2 regions of the Pseudomonas sp. GW822-FHT05A08 genome follow, and region 1 is predicted to be linked to the other one. Evidence: riboswitches for the same ligand, from Rfam matches in the RefSeq annotation. Region 1 holds a riboswitch; the other holds the start of a gene.

Region 1 (6,799 bases):
GCGGGCAGATCGCCACCGACGTGATCCGCGACAACTTCTGGGCGCTGTTCCAGGCCCCGGAACACGACCTCTATATCACCGACCCGGCCTACCGCGGCCAGGCCACGCCGCTGCTGGCCATGCCCGGGCAGAACGACGACGTCGGCAGCGTGCTGAGCCTGTGGCTGGCCTACCGCGACAAGCGCAACGAATACGAGATCCTGCGTCGCGATTCCTACGCCGATGCGCCGCCGCCAAGCTGGTCGACCCTGTGGGCGGGCAACGACAACGCATTGCTGAGCATCTTCCGTCACTTCGACAGCGCCTCGGTGACCAAGGGCCTGATCGGCGAGGTGCCGCAGACGATGTGGCTGTTCGACTATCCGCTGCTGGAGCGCACCTATTACCAGTTGGCGGTCAACTTCGATGTGTTCGGCAATGTCTCGCACCAGGCGCAGACCCGGCTGTACTTCGACCTGATCCGCAACGGCGCCGAGCAGAACTTCTTGCGCCTGATGCCCGCCGGCACCCGCGAGGATTTCCTCGACGATTGGTACCAGAACAGCGGCAAGTTCAAGATGTGGCTGGACTACGAGTCCATCGACGACGACAAGGCCAGCGCCCTGGTGCTGGACGAAAAGGACCCGAAACGCGACTTCGCCAACCAGTTGCTGAACCGTTACGGCGACCTCAATGCGCGGCCCGATCCGATCAACCGCTGTGACGGCGCCTACTGCTCGCGGCCGAATATCGACCCGGCACTGCAGAACGCCGAACAGGCTCTCAGCGGCCTGGTTTCGCGGCCGGCGGCCGGCATGCGGGTCATCGACCTGTTGCCGGAGGCCACCATGCTGCGTATCCAGGCACCGAGCGGCAAGCGGGTGTTCTACAGCATGCTGCGCAACCGCGCCCACAGTAACGTAGCGTTCCTGCTGGGCGAGTCGCTGCGTTACCAGCCGGGCCTGGACACCCTGACCATCTATCCGGGCGTGCTCAGCAGCTACCCGAACTTCATGTTCAACATTCCCGCCGGGCAGGTGCCGGAGTTCGTGGCCGAGATGGAAAACGCCAAGGACGCCCACCGTTTCGAGAAAATCGTCGAGCGCTGGGGGATCCGTCGCAGCCATCCGCAGTTCTGGCAGTACTTCCATGACCAGACCCAGTACATCCTCGAGACCGATCCGAAAGAGGCGGGCGTACTGGACATGAACCGCTACGAGAACCTCTGAAGGCACCAGGCCCTTGAAATTCCGGGCCGCAGCCCTCAGGTTGCGGCCCGGCCCATCCCGGAAAAGCCTTGAAAAAAATCCCAGGCGTTACGTTGACCACGCAGCGCGGGCCTATCGACCAAGGTCTATCCCGACAAAAATACTAGGACTTTGTCCGGCACGCCGATTGGCGTAAACTGCGCCCACGCCTGCGAGGAATTTCCATGACCGCTATTACCATTACCGACGCCGCCCACGATTATCTGGCTGATCTGCTCTCCAAGCAGAACACCCCGGGCATTGGCATCCGCATCTTTATCACCCAGCCAGGGACTCAGTACGCCGAGACCTGCATCGCCTATTGCAAGCCGGGTGAAGAAAAACCCGAAGACAAAGCCCTGGGGCTGAAGAGCTTCACCGCCTACATCGACGCCTTCAGCGAAGGTTTCCTCGATGACGCGGTGGTCGACTACGCCACCGACCGCATGGGCGGCCAGTTGACCATCAAGGCGCCCAACGCCAAGGTGCCGATGGTCAACGCCGACAGCCCGGTCAACGAGCGCATCAACTACTACCTGCAAACCGAGATCAACCCGGGGCTGGCCAGCCACGGCGGCCAGGTCAGCCTGATCGATGTGGTCGAGGACGGCATCGCCGTGCTGCAGTTCGGTGGTGGTTGCCAAGGCTGCGGCCAGGCCGACGTGACCCTGAAGGAAGGCATCGAGCGCACCCTGCTCGAGCGCATTCCCGAGCTCAAGGGAGTACGTGACGTCACCGACCACACGCAGAAAGAAAACGCCTACTACTAAGGCGTTCGCTGCGAACATGAAAAACGGCGCCCCGTGAGCGCCGTTTTTTTATGCTTGATGCTTGTGATTTCAGGTGCGCCGTGTCGCCTGGATCGCGAGCAAGCTTCGCTCCTACAGAGGCATGCGCATTTTCTGTAGGAGCGAGCGGGCGGAGATCCGACTTGCCCGCGATGCTCTTCAAGGCCGATACAAATGCGCATGCCCCGCGCGATACAGCGACGACTCACTGAAACTGTCCGTGGCCAGCACCCGGCCCACCAGGATCAGCGCCGTGCGCCGAAAACCCTTGGCCTGGACCTTCTCGGCAATGTCCGCCAGGGTGCCCAGCACCCAGTCCTGGTCCGGCCAGGTCGCCCGGTGCACCACGGCAATCGGGCAGTCGGCGCCGTAGTGGGGCAGCAGCTCGGCGACAATCTTTTCCAGATGGTTGACCCCCAGGTGAATCGCCATGGTGGTGCCGTGGGCGGCCAGGCTGGCGAACGCCTCGCCGGCGGGCATCGAGGTCTTGTCGGCATAACGGGTCAGGATCACGCTCTGGGCGACGTCCGGCAGGGTCAGTTCGGCCCCCAGCAAAGCCGCGCAGGCCGCGGTGGCGGTCACGCCGGGGATGATCTCGAAGGGGATGCCCAGCTCGCGCAGGCAGCGAATCTGCTCGCCGATGGCGCCGTACAGGCTGGGGTCGCCGGAATGTACCCGGGCCACGTCCTGGCCTTTGCCATGGGCGTCCTTGATCAGCTCGATGATCTGCTCCAGGTGCAGTTCGGCGCTGTTGACCAGCTGTTCGGCGCGATGGCCCTGGAGCACCGCTTCGGGCACCAGGGAGCCGGCATAGATGATGACCGGGCAACTGTGGATCAGCCGCTGGCCCTTGACGGTGATCAGTTCCGGGTCGCCGGGACCTGCGCCGATAAAAAAGACGGTCATGGCGTTCTCCTGTGAAAAAAGGGGCGAGGCAACCTCACAGATGAAGATTGCTCATGATCAGCGGCGGGGATTATCGAAGATTTACCCGGAGCAGGCCAAGGCGAGGGTCGCCTGGGCGTATTTCTGCCGCGGGACCAGCAGCTTTGCCGGGCTTCGGGCCAGGCGTTCGGCCAGGGCCAGGGCGGCACTTTCGGCGACCCCGTAGCAGCCGGTGCGTTCGTAGGCGATCTGCGAACGATGGCTGAGTTGCAGCACATAAGGCGTCAGCTGGTTACTGCTGAAACAGGTCAGGGGCAGGTCCAGGTGCGCGGCCAGGGCCAGCAGCCCGGGTTCCTCGCATTTCAGGTCGATGCTGGCCAGGGCCTTGATCTGCCCAAGGTCGATGCGGTGGGTGCTCAGGGTCTGGTCGAGCAGGGTGCGCAAGGTCTCCACCGGGCAGCCCCGCTGGCAGCCCAGGCCGACCACCAGGGTCGGCGCTGTGCTGGCCTGCGTCATGCCGAGTACTGATCGTCGCTCTTGCGGCGGAACAGCCAGGCGCTGATCAGGCCCAGGGCCAGCCAGAACGCGGCGTTGGTCAGCTGCGAAGCGATCTTGAACTGCGCCTCCAACTCCTCCGGGGCGAGCATCGAATGCACTTGCGGCTGTGGCGCGCCGATGAGGTGCGGCACGGCGAGGATGGCCACGCCCAGCGCTTTCAGCAGCCAGTTCCGGGCGAAGACGATCAGGGCAATGCCGGCCGCGGTGGAAGCGGCGGTACCGACCCACCAGACCTGCCGTTGCGCCAGGTCCGCGGCGGCGGTGCCCGGCAGTTCGGGCGGCAGGCCGAGGGTCGGCGCCAGGCAGAAAGTGGCATAACCGGCCAGGCCCCAGAGCAGGCCCTGGGAAGTACGGTTCGGCGCGCGCAGGGTGTAGAGACCGGCGAGCATCAGGGCGAACCCCACGGCGACCACCAGGTTGCCGCCGGTGGTGGACAGCACGCGCTGCCAGCCGTCTTGCGGCTCCCAGGCTTCGGCGTCGTGGCTGTGGGCGGCGGTGCCGGCGGCATGCTCATGCGCTTCTTCATGCTGGGCGGCCGGGGCCTTCTCGTAGGTTTCCGCCTCCAGGATCAGCGGTGCGACCCAGAAGCTTTGCAGCAGGGTCAGCAACAGGGCCGCCAGCAACCCGGTGAACCCCGCGGTTTGCGCGATACGCTTGATCATGTCGGCAGGTCTCAGTGGCAAGGGAAGGCGGCGCTGTGGCGGGTATCGTGGGCGGCGTTGTGCACCGCTTCGATATGGGAGAAGCCGGCGAAATACACAAGGCACGCACCGAGGATCGAGGCGCCGATGGCGGCGACCAGGCGTTGGCTCAGGGTGGCGGTACTGCTGCTGGAATGGCTGGTGCTGCTGATGATCGACATGGCGCTTCCCTCTGGTGTGTCAGCGGGTGAATCGAGCGCAGCAAAACCCCGCGAGACGGGCTCGCGGGGAATTAACAGCGCCCGCCCACCGCGGGTTTGTTATGACTGTGCAGCGGGCCGGTCTCCGGGCTCGCGAGGGGCGGGGCTTGCGCCACGCCTGCAAGAATCGCCTTCCCATGCCGGACTGCTGGCACAGTGGATCTGATTCTTCGCTCGCTTACCGTTGCGGGGGCAGCACCGGACTGATCAAGGCTTTTGGCCTGTGACGCACCGGTTTCCCGTTTCACCCTGTGAAGGGCACCCGTAACAAGGTGTGTAGGAGAGCATGGGCGAGGGAGGGGCGTCAATTGGCAAGGGTTCTCGTTTTCGATCGCAATTGGCCTGTCCTCGCGCTGCATGAACATTGACCGCCCCCCAAGCTCTGCGTAGCCTTGCGCTTTCGAGGTTCTTCGGCGTCTGTCGAAGCTAAGAAGGGAACGCGGTCCAAGCCGCGGCTGCCCCCGCAACTGTAAACGGTGATGAACGATGCAAGGCCACTGCCAGGCGGCGGGAAGGCGCATCGTTGGCCAGTCGAACGACCGGCACGCCGTCAGCCAGGAGACCTGCCTCGGACCTGATTCTCACTACAACCGGGCGGGGTGATCCGGTGGCGAACCCTTCCGTGCAGTTGCCTGCGCGGCTCTCGTCCCGTATGCCCGCCACCTTGCCAAAGGGCATCCGATGAAAACACTGGCCAAACTTCCCGTCACCATCGTTACCGGCTTCCTCGGCTCGGGCAAAACCACCTTGCTGCGGCACATGCTGGACAACGCCCAGGGTCGACGCATCGCGGTGATCGTCAACGAGTTCGGCGAGCTGGGCATCGACGGCGAGATCCTCAAGCAGTGTTCCATCGGTTGCACCGAGGAAGAAGCCAGCGGTCGCGTCTTTGAACTGGCCAACGGCTGCCTGTGCTGCACCGTGCAGGAAGAGTTCTTCCCGGTGATGCGCGAGCTGGTGGCCCGTCGCGGCGACCTCGACCATATCCTGATCGAAACCTCTGGCCTGGCCCTGCCCAAACCTTTGGTCCAGGCATTCCAGTGGCCGGAAATCCGCAGCGCCTGCACCGTCGACGCGGTGATCACCGTGGTCGATAGTCCGGCCGTGGCCGCCGGCACCTTCGCCGCCTTCCCGGACCAGGTCGACGCCCAGCGCAAGCTCGACCCCAACCTCGACCATGAATCGCCGCTGCACGAGCTGTTCGCCGACCAGCTGTCCAGCGCCGACCTGGTGATCCTCAACAAGGCCGACCTGATCAGCCCGGCAGACCTGGCCAAGGTGCGCCTGGAAGTGGCCGAGGAGCTGCCGCCGGCGGTGAAAGTCATCGAAGCCAGCAGCGGTCGCCTGCCGCTGGACGTGCTGCTGGGCCTGGGCAACGGCTCGGAAGAACATATCGACGGCCGCCACAGCCATCACGATCATCACCACGATGGCGACGATCATGATGATCATGACCACGACGCCTTCGATTCCATCTCCATCGAGCTGCCCCAGGCCGACGAAAGCCTGCTGCTGGACGCCCTGACCCAACTGGTGGTGCAGCACGGCATCCTGCGGGTCAAGGGTTTCGCGGCGATCCCCAACAAGCCGATGCGCCTGTTGATCCAGGGCGTGGGCACGCGTTTCGACAAGCACTTCGACCGCCAGTGGGGCGCCGATGAAGCCCGTGCCACGCGCCTGGTGCTGATCGGCCAGGAACTGGACGCGACCCTGCTCGAAGCGCAATTGCGCGCCGCGCTTAGCGTGTAAGTCATGCACCTGCTCAGGACCCAGCCCGGCGGTTTCGTGTCGGATGACAACATTGCCGACCTTGGACAAACCCCCGCCGAGCTGGTGATCCTGTGCAGCGGCGACTCCAGCCTGGCGCTGCTGGCCGAAGCGGCGCAGCAACTGCCGGAGGATTACCCGAGCTTTCGCCTGGCCAACCCGATGCAGGTGCAGAACCATGCCTCGGTCGACCTGTATGTCGACCAGGTGCTGCGCCACGCCAAGGTGATCCTGATTTCCCTGCACGGCGGCATCGCCTATTGGCGTTATGGCATCGAGCAACTGGTGCAGCTGGCGCAACGTGGCGTGCAGCTGATCCTGGTGCCGGGCGACGATCGTCCGGACCCGGAACTGAGCGACCTGAGCACGGTGCCCGCCGCCGACCGCGAGCGCCTCTGGCACTTTCTGCGCCAGGGCGGCATGGGCAATGCGTTGAACCTGTACCGCTGCCTGGCCAGTGGCTGGCTGGGGCGTGATTACCCTTGGTCCGAGCCGCAGACCCTGCCGCGCACGGCGATCTACCACCCGCACCAAAGCAGCGCCGCCCTCAGCGACTGGCACGCCGATTGGCGGGCTGGCCAGCCGGTGGCGGCGCTGCTGTTCTACCGCTCGCATTTGCAGGCGGCCAACACCGCCTTTATCGATGAGTTCTGCCGGCGCTTGTTGGCGGCGGG
Region 2 (6,799 bases), 860 kb from region 1:
GTCGGCCCGCCTTGCATTGATCGTTCTCGCCGCGCTGCTCAGCGCGTGCGCCAGTCGTACCCCGCCACCCGCGCCCGTGGTACGTGCTCCCGTATTCAACACTCCCCAGACCTTCTCGCCGGCTGCCGAAGACGTGCTGTTTCGTGCGTTGGGCCTGGTGGGCACACCTTATCGCTGGGGCGGCAACACACCGGACTCCGGTTTCGATTGCAGTGGTCTGATCGGCTACGTCTATCGCGACGCAGCCGGTATCTCGCTGCCGCGCTCGACCCGCGAAATGATCGGCATGCGGGCACCGAATGTCGGTAAGAATGCCTTGCAGACCGGCGACCTGATATTTTTTGCCACCAATGGCGGTTCCCAGGTCAGCCATGCGGGCATCTATGTCGGCGAAGGTCGCTTCGTCCATGCGCCGGCCACCGGCGGCACGGTGAAGCTGGACAGTCTGTCCAAGGCCTATTGGCAAAAAGCCTACCTGAGCGCCAAGCGCGTGCTGCAGCCAGAGCATCTGGCGCACAACCCCTAGTCCTGTCTCTGCGTCGAGGTTGCCATGACCGCTCGTACCCTCAACCTCGACGACGCCCTCTATCACTACCTGCTCGACGTTTCCCTGCGCGAAACGCCGCTGTTGCGCCGTCTGCGTGACGAAACCCAGGCGCTGCCCATGGCGCGCTGGCAGGTGGCGCCCGAGCAGGGTCAGTTCCTGGCGTTGCTGATCAAGCTGATCGGTGCCCGGCGTGTGCTGGAGGTGGGGACCTTCACCGGCTACAGCGCCTTGTCCATGGCCGCGGCCTTGCCGGAGGATGGTCAACTGATCTGTTGTGACATCCCGGGTGACTACAACGCCACCGCGCGCCGCTATTGGCAGGAAGCAGGTGTCGCCGGACGGATCGAGTTGCGCCTGGCACCGGCCTTGGAGACCTTGGCCAGGATCGAGCAGGAGGAGGGTGAGGGTGGTTTCGATCTGGTCTTCATCGACGCCGACAAGGCCAATTACCCGGCTTACCTGGAAAGTGCCCTGCGCCTGCTACGCGTTGGCGGGCTGGCGGTGTTCGATAACACGCTGTGGAGCGGTCGGGTGCTGGAGGAAAATCCCCAGAGTGAAGACACCCGGGCCATCCAGGCACTCAATCGCGCCTTGAAGGATGACCCGCGTGTCGACCTGTCGCTGCTGCCCCTGGGGGACGGCTTGACCCTGTGCCGCAAGCGCTGAACCTATTGCGCCTTGGCTGCTGACACGCGCCAGACCTTGTTGCCGACATCATCGGCTACCAGCAGATCCCCTTGCTTGTCGATCACTACGCCGACCGGGCGGCCCATGGCTTTCTCGTCGGCGTTGAGGAAGCCGGTCAGCACGTCCACCGGTTGGCCTACCGGCTTGCCATTGGCGAAGGGTACGAAGATCACTTTGTAGCCGCTGTGGGGCTTGCGGTTCCACGAGCCATGCTGGCCGATGAACACGCCTTGGGTGAACGGCGCCGGCAGCTTGCTGCCTTCGGCGAATGCCAGGCCGAGGGAGGCGGTATGCGGGCCGACGGCATAATCCGGGGCGATGGCCTTGGCCACCAGGTCCGGGTTCTGCGGAGTGACTCGCACGTCCACATGCTGGCCGTAATAGCTGAATGGCCAGCCATAGAAGGCGCCGTCCTTGACCGAGGTGATGTAGTCCGGCACCAGGTCGCTGCCGATCTCGTCGCGCTCGTTGACCGCGGTCCACAACTGGCCGCTTTGCGGCTCCCAGGCCATGCCGTTGGGGTTGCGCAGGCCTGAGGCAAAAATCCGTTGCTTGCCGCTGGCGCGATCGACTTCCCAGATGGCGGCGCGACCTTCCTCCTGATCCATGCCGTTTTCGCCGACGTTGCTGTTGGAACCGACCGTGACATACAGCTTGCTGCCGTCTTTGCTGGCAATCACATTTTTGGTCCAGTGGTGGTTCAGCTTGCCGCCAGGCAGGTCCACCACCTTGGTCGGCTGGGCGCTGATCTTGGTGTCGCCGTCCTTGTAGGGGAAGCGCAGCAGGCGATCGGTGTCGGCGACGTACAGATCATTGCCCACCAGGGCCATGCCGAACGGCGAGTTGAGGTTTTCCAGGAATGCCGTGCGGGTTTCCGCCACGCCATCGTGATCCTTGTCCCGCAGCAGGGTAATGCGGTTCGGGCTGGGCACGCCGGCCCCGGCGCGGCTCATGATCTTGCTGGCGATCCAGCCACGAATACCTTTGCTGTCATCGGGGGAGGGCGGGGCGTTGGTCTCCGCCACCAGTACGTCGCCGTTGGGCAGCACGTACAACCAGCGCGGATGGTCCAGGCCTTCGGCGAATGCGGCGACCTGGGTGCCGGCGGCGGCCACCGGTTTGGCGCCTTGCGGCCAGCCGATTGCGGGCGCGATGTTCACGGTCGGGAACAGGGTCTTGTTCGGTTCGGGCAGTTTCGGCGAGGGGCCGGTGCCGTCGGAGACCTGGAGGGTGGAGGTCTCGCCACAGGCGGCGAGGCCTGCGGCGACGGCGGCAAGGATTGCGTATCGAAGCTTGAGCATGCTGATTTCCCTATGAGTGCACGAAGTCGGTGTAGTCATAGAGAAGCACAGATGGACGATGGTTCCACCTGCTCAGCGTGCTTCCTTGAACAGCACGGCAACGCCGGGGTGATAGTTGCCGGCTTCGTTGCGCAATTTGCGGTACGCATAGGGGAAGTACCAGGCCACGGCGCAGCAGTGTTCCTTTTGCAGGTCGTCGACCATGTCCTGCAATTCTTCCGGAGTGGCACTGTGCTGGGTTTTCTGTGGCGTGACGAACAGGCAGCCGAGTTTCAGGTCGCTGGGGTAGCTGGCTTTTTTCGCGTCGCTGGCGGCATCCAGCAACGGTTGGGTCAGGTGCAGGCTGTTGACCCGGGGCCAACGCTGGGTGGTCTGGATATAGACGCGTTCCTCCTGCGTGGCGATGTACAGGTCGGTGCGGCCGCTGCGGTCGCCGTCCTCGAGCTGTTTTTTGCTCGGTGCGTGTTCCAGGGTGACCATCTCCGCCATCCAGGCTGCCGCCGAGAGCATTCCCAGGTTGGCTTTTTCGTCGAACCAGTACGGGCTTTCGTTATCGCCGCGCACGGTGTTGTAGCGGTCGATGCAATCGAACCAGCGTTCCAGGGCAGGGCGCAGGAATTCCAGTTTCGGATTGCTGATGATCATGCCTTGCATCGGACTTTTCCTATTATTGTTCAGATATTGGAGTTTTTTAACGAGATTATGGCTATTTGATATCACTGCACTGAGTGTGGCACAAGATTGGCGTCATTTTTCCGATATGCAGCATTCGCCGATCTGCGGGGCTTTAATTGACGCTCCACCCCCAACCCTCTAACCTTCGCGACTTGTTTCAGGTGCTCTGTGGCCTTGGGTCGACAGAGTGAAACAGGGAAGCCGGTGAGTACGCGTGCCGAAGGCGCACGCACGACGATTCCGGCGCTGCCCCCGCAACGGTAAGTGAGTCAAGACTGCGCCTGATGCCACTGTGTCGACTGTCGACATGGGAAGGCGCGCAGTTGGGCATCCCAGCCACTCACAAGCCCGGAGACCGGCCTGATCCATCCAGCGGCATCACGGTGGGCGATGCCAGGCTTGCGCCGTCTATTCCTATTCCTGCCCCCCGTTATCCAGCCCCAACGGAGAGCTGCCCCATGACTGAATCCCCCGATCGTGACGAACGCCATCTGGCGCGCATGTTGCGCAAAAAAGCCGTGATCGATGAACGCATCGCCAACTCGCCGAACGAGTGCGGTTTGCTGCTGGTGCTGACCGGCAACGGCAAAGGCAAAAGCAGCTCGGCCTTCGGCATGCTCGCGCGGGCCATGGGCCACGGCATGCAATGCGGCGTGGTGCAGTTCATCAAGGGCCGCAACAGCACTGGCGAGGAATTGTTCTTCCGGCGCTTCCCGGAGCAGGTGCGTTTCCATGTCATGGGCGAAGGCTTCACCTGGGAAACCCAGGACCGCCAGCGCGACATTGCCGCGGCCGAAGCGGCCTGGGCGGTTTCCCGCGAACTGCTGAGCGATCCGACGATCGGCCTGGTGCTGCTCGATGAACTGAACATCGCCCTCAAGCACGGCTATCTGGACCTGGATCAGGTGCTCAGCGACCTGCAGGCGCGACCGCCGATGCAGCATGTGGTGGTCACCGGACGTGGCGCCAAGCCAGAGATGATCGAGCTGGCCGACACCGTCACCGAAATGGGCATGGTCAAGCATGCCTTCCAGGCCGGGATCAAAGCGCAAAAAGGCGTCGAACTGTGAGTGATGCCCGTCATTGCCCGGCGGTATTGATTGCCGCGCCGGCTTCCGGTCAGGGCAAGACCACCGTGACCGCCGCGCTCGCCCGCCTGCATCGCAATCAGGGGCGCAAGGTGCGCGTGTTCAAGTGCGGCCCGGACTTTCTCGACCCGATGATCCTCGAGCGCGCCAGCGGTGCGCCGGTGTATCAACTGGACATGTGGATGGTCGGCGAGCAGGAAAGCCGCCGCCTGTTATGGGAGGCCGCCGGCGAGGCGGACCTGATCCTGATCGAAGGCGTGATGGGGCTGTTCGACGGCACGCCGTCCAGCGCCGACCTGGCGCGGCATTTCGGGGTGCCAGTGCTCGCGGTGATTGATGGCACCGCCATGGCCCAGACCTTCGGCGCCCTGGCGCTGGGGCTGGCGCGTTATCAGCCGGACTTGCCGTTCGCCGGCGTGCTGGCCAACCGCGTCGGCACCCTGCGGCATGCGCAGTTGCTCGAAGGCAGCCTGACCGAGGGCTTGCGCTGGTACGGCGCGCTGTCCCGGGAGACCGGCATCGAACTGCCCAGCCGCCATCTGGGGTTGGTGCAGGCCAGCGAACTCAACGATCTGGATCTGCGTCTCGACGCCGCCGCGGCCGCCTTGGCTGACAGCTGCGAAGTGGCCTTGCCGCCCGCCGTGGCATTCGCCGCTCCCCAGGTGGTTGCCGTTGAGCCGTTGTTGGCCGGCGTGCGCATTGCCGTGGCCCGCGACGAAGCCTTTGCCTTTACCTATGGCGCGAGCCTGGATCTGCTGCGGGCCATGGGCGCCGAGCTGGTCTTTTTCTCGCCGATCCATGACGCGGTACTGCCTGAGGCAGACAGCCTGTACCTGCCGGGCGGTTACCCGGAACTGCATCACCGGGCGCTGGCGGCGAACGGCTCGATGCTCAGCGCGATCCGCGCGCATCACGCCGCAGGCAAACCCTTGCTCGCCGAGTGTGGCGGCATGTTGTATCTGCTGGATTCCCTGACCGACGTCGACGGCGAGCGCGCCGAACTGCTGGGCCTGTTGCCCGGCGATGCGGTGATGCAAAAGCGCCTGGCGGCCCTGGCCTTGCAGGCGGTGGAGTTGCCGGAAGGTTCGTTGCGCGGGCATACCTATCATCATTCGTTGACCAGCACCGAGCTTGCGCCGATCGCTCGCGGCCTGAGCCCGAATGGCGGGCGCGGCGCGGAAGCGGTTTACCGCGAAGGGCGGATGACCGCCTCTTATGTGCATTTCTATTTTCCGTCCAACCCCGAAGCGGTGGCGTCCCTGCTGGCGCCGGCAGGAGCGAGCGTGCTCGCGCGGCGCCCATGAGCGACAACGCCTTTTCCGCGGCCGAGCGCGACGCGGTCTATCGCGCGATCGCCGAGCGTCGTGACATGCGTCACTTCGTCGGTGGCACGGTCGAGCCGCAGGTCTTGCGTCGCCTGCTGGAGGCGGCGCACCAGGCGCCCAGCGTCGGCCTGATGCAGCCCTGGCGGTTCATCCGTATCAGTGACCGGTCGTTGCGCGGGCAAATCCAGCAACTGGTGGAAGAGGAGCGGGTACGCACCGCCGAGGCCCTGGGCGAGCGTTCCGATGAGTTCATGAAGCTCAAGGTCGAAGGCATCAACGACTGCGCCGAGGTCCTGGTGGCGGCGCTGATGGACGACCGTGAGCGGCATATTTTCGGCCGCCGCACCCTGCCGGAAATGGACTTGGCCTCGCTCTCCTGCGCGATTCAGAACCTGTGGCTGGCGGCCCGGGCCGAAGGGCTGGGCATGGGCTGGGTGTCGCTGTTCGAGCCCGCTGGCTTGGCCCAGTTGCTGGGCCTGCCGGCCGGGGCCAAGCCGCTGGCGGTGCTGTGCCTGGGCCCGGTCGGCGAGTTTTACCCGGCGCCGATGCTGGTGCTCGAGGGCTGGGCGCGGGAGCGTCCGCTGAGTGAGTTGCTGTATGAAAATTATTGGGGAGTGAGTCAATGAGTGTGGCGTTGCTGAGTGTCGCCGGGGTGGCGCTGGATGCGTTGCTGGGCGAACCCAAGCGCTGGCATCCGCTGGTGGCGTTCGGTCGTTTTGCCGATCGCATCGAGCAACGCTTCAACTCCGGTGGCCGCGGCTGGCGCAGTCATGGCGTCACCGCCTGGGTCATCGCGGTGCTGCCGCTGACCCTGCTGGCAACCCTGTTTTCCTGGCTGCCCTACATCGGCTGGTTGTTCGAGATCCTGGCGCTGTATTGCGCCCTCGGCCTGCGCAGCCTCGGCGAGCATGTCGAGCCGGTGGCCCAGGCCTTGCGCAGCGACGACCTGGACCAGGCGCGGCAGCGGGTCGGCTATCTGGTGAGCCGGCAGACCAGCGAGCTGGATGCCACCGAAGTCGCCCGCGCAGCTACCGAGTCGGTGCTGGAAAACGGCAGCGACGCGGTGTTCGCCGCCTTGTTCTGGTTTGCCGTGGCCGGCGCGCCGGGCGTGGTGCTCTATCGCCTGAGCAATACCCTGGATGCGATGTGGGGCTATCGTAATGAACGTTTCGAGCG

The links. Region 1 has a riboswitch for cobalamin ahead of AC3RCP_RS19940 (CbtB domain-containing protein). Riboswitches for the same ligand answer to the same signal wherever they lie in the genome.
Region 2: it holds a riboswitch for cobalamin, as region 1 does, so the genes downstream of both, cobO (cob(I)yrinic acid a,c-diamide adenosyltransferase) here and AC3RCP_RS19940 (CbtB domain-containing protein) in region 1, are expected to answer to the same signal.

The regions. Positions count from the first base shown of each region.
Region 1 covers NZ_CM179511.1:4,450,936-4,457,734, reverse strand. The annotation lists gene AC3RCP_RS19965 (fatty acid cis/trans isomerase) at 1-1,208, shown strand, start outside; gene nfuA (Fe-S biogenesis protein NfuA) at 1,412-1,996, shown strand; gene cobM (precorrin-4 C(11)-methyltransferase) at 2,174-2,920, opposite strand; gene AC3RCP_RS19950 (cobalamin biosynthesis protein) at 3,002-3,415, opposite strand; gene AC3RCP_RS19945 (CbtA family protein) at 3,412-4,119, opposite strand; gene AC3RCP_RS19940 (CbtB domain-containing protein) at 4,131-4,319, opposite strand; cobalamin riboswitch at 4,418-4,639, opposite strand; cobalamin riboswitch at 4,745-4,943, shown strand; gene cobW (cobalamin biosynthesis protein CobW) at 5,040-6,107, shown strand; gene cobN (cobaltochelatase subunit CobN) at 6,111-6,799, shown strand, end outside.
Region 2 covers NZ_CM179511.1:5,308,973-5,315,771, reverse strand. The annotation lists gene AC3RCP_RS23750 (C40 family peptidase) at 1-526, shown strand, start outside; gene AC3RCP_RS23745 (class I SAM-dependent methyltransferase) at 551-1,213, shown strand; gene AC3RCP_RS23740 (PQQ-dependent sugar dehydrogenase) at 1,216-2,535, opposite strand; gene AC3RCP_RS23735 (hypothetical protein) at 2,608-3,189, opposite strand; cobalamin riboswitch at 3,353-3,588, shown strand; gene cobO (cob(I)yrinic acid a,c-diamide adenosyltransferase) at 3,669-4,280, shown strand; gene AC3RCP_RS23725 (cobyrinic acid a,c-diamide synthase CobB) at 4,277-5,602, shown strand; gene bluB (5,6-dimethylbenzimidazole synthase) at 5,599-6,249, shown strand; gene cbiB (adenosylcobinamide-phosphate synthase CbiB) at 6,246-6,799, shown strand, end outside.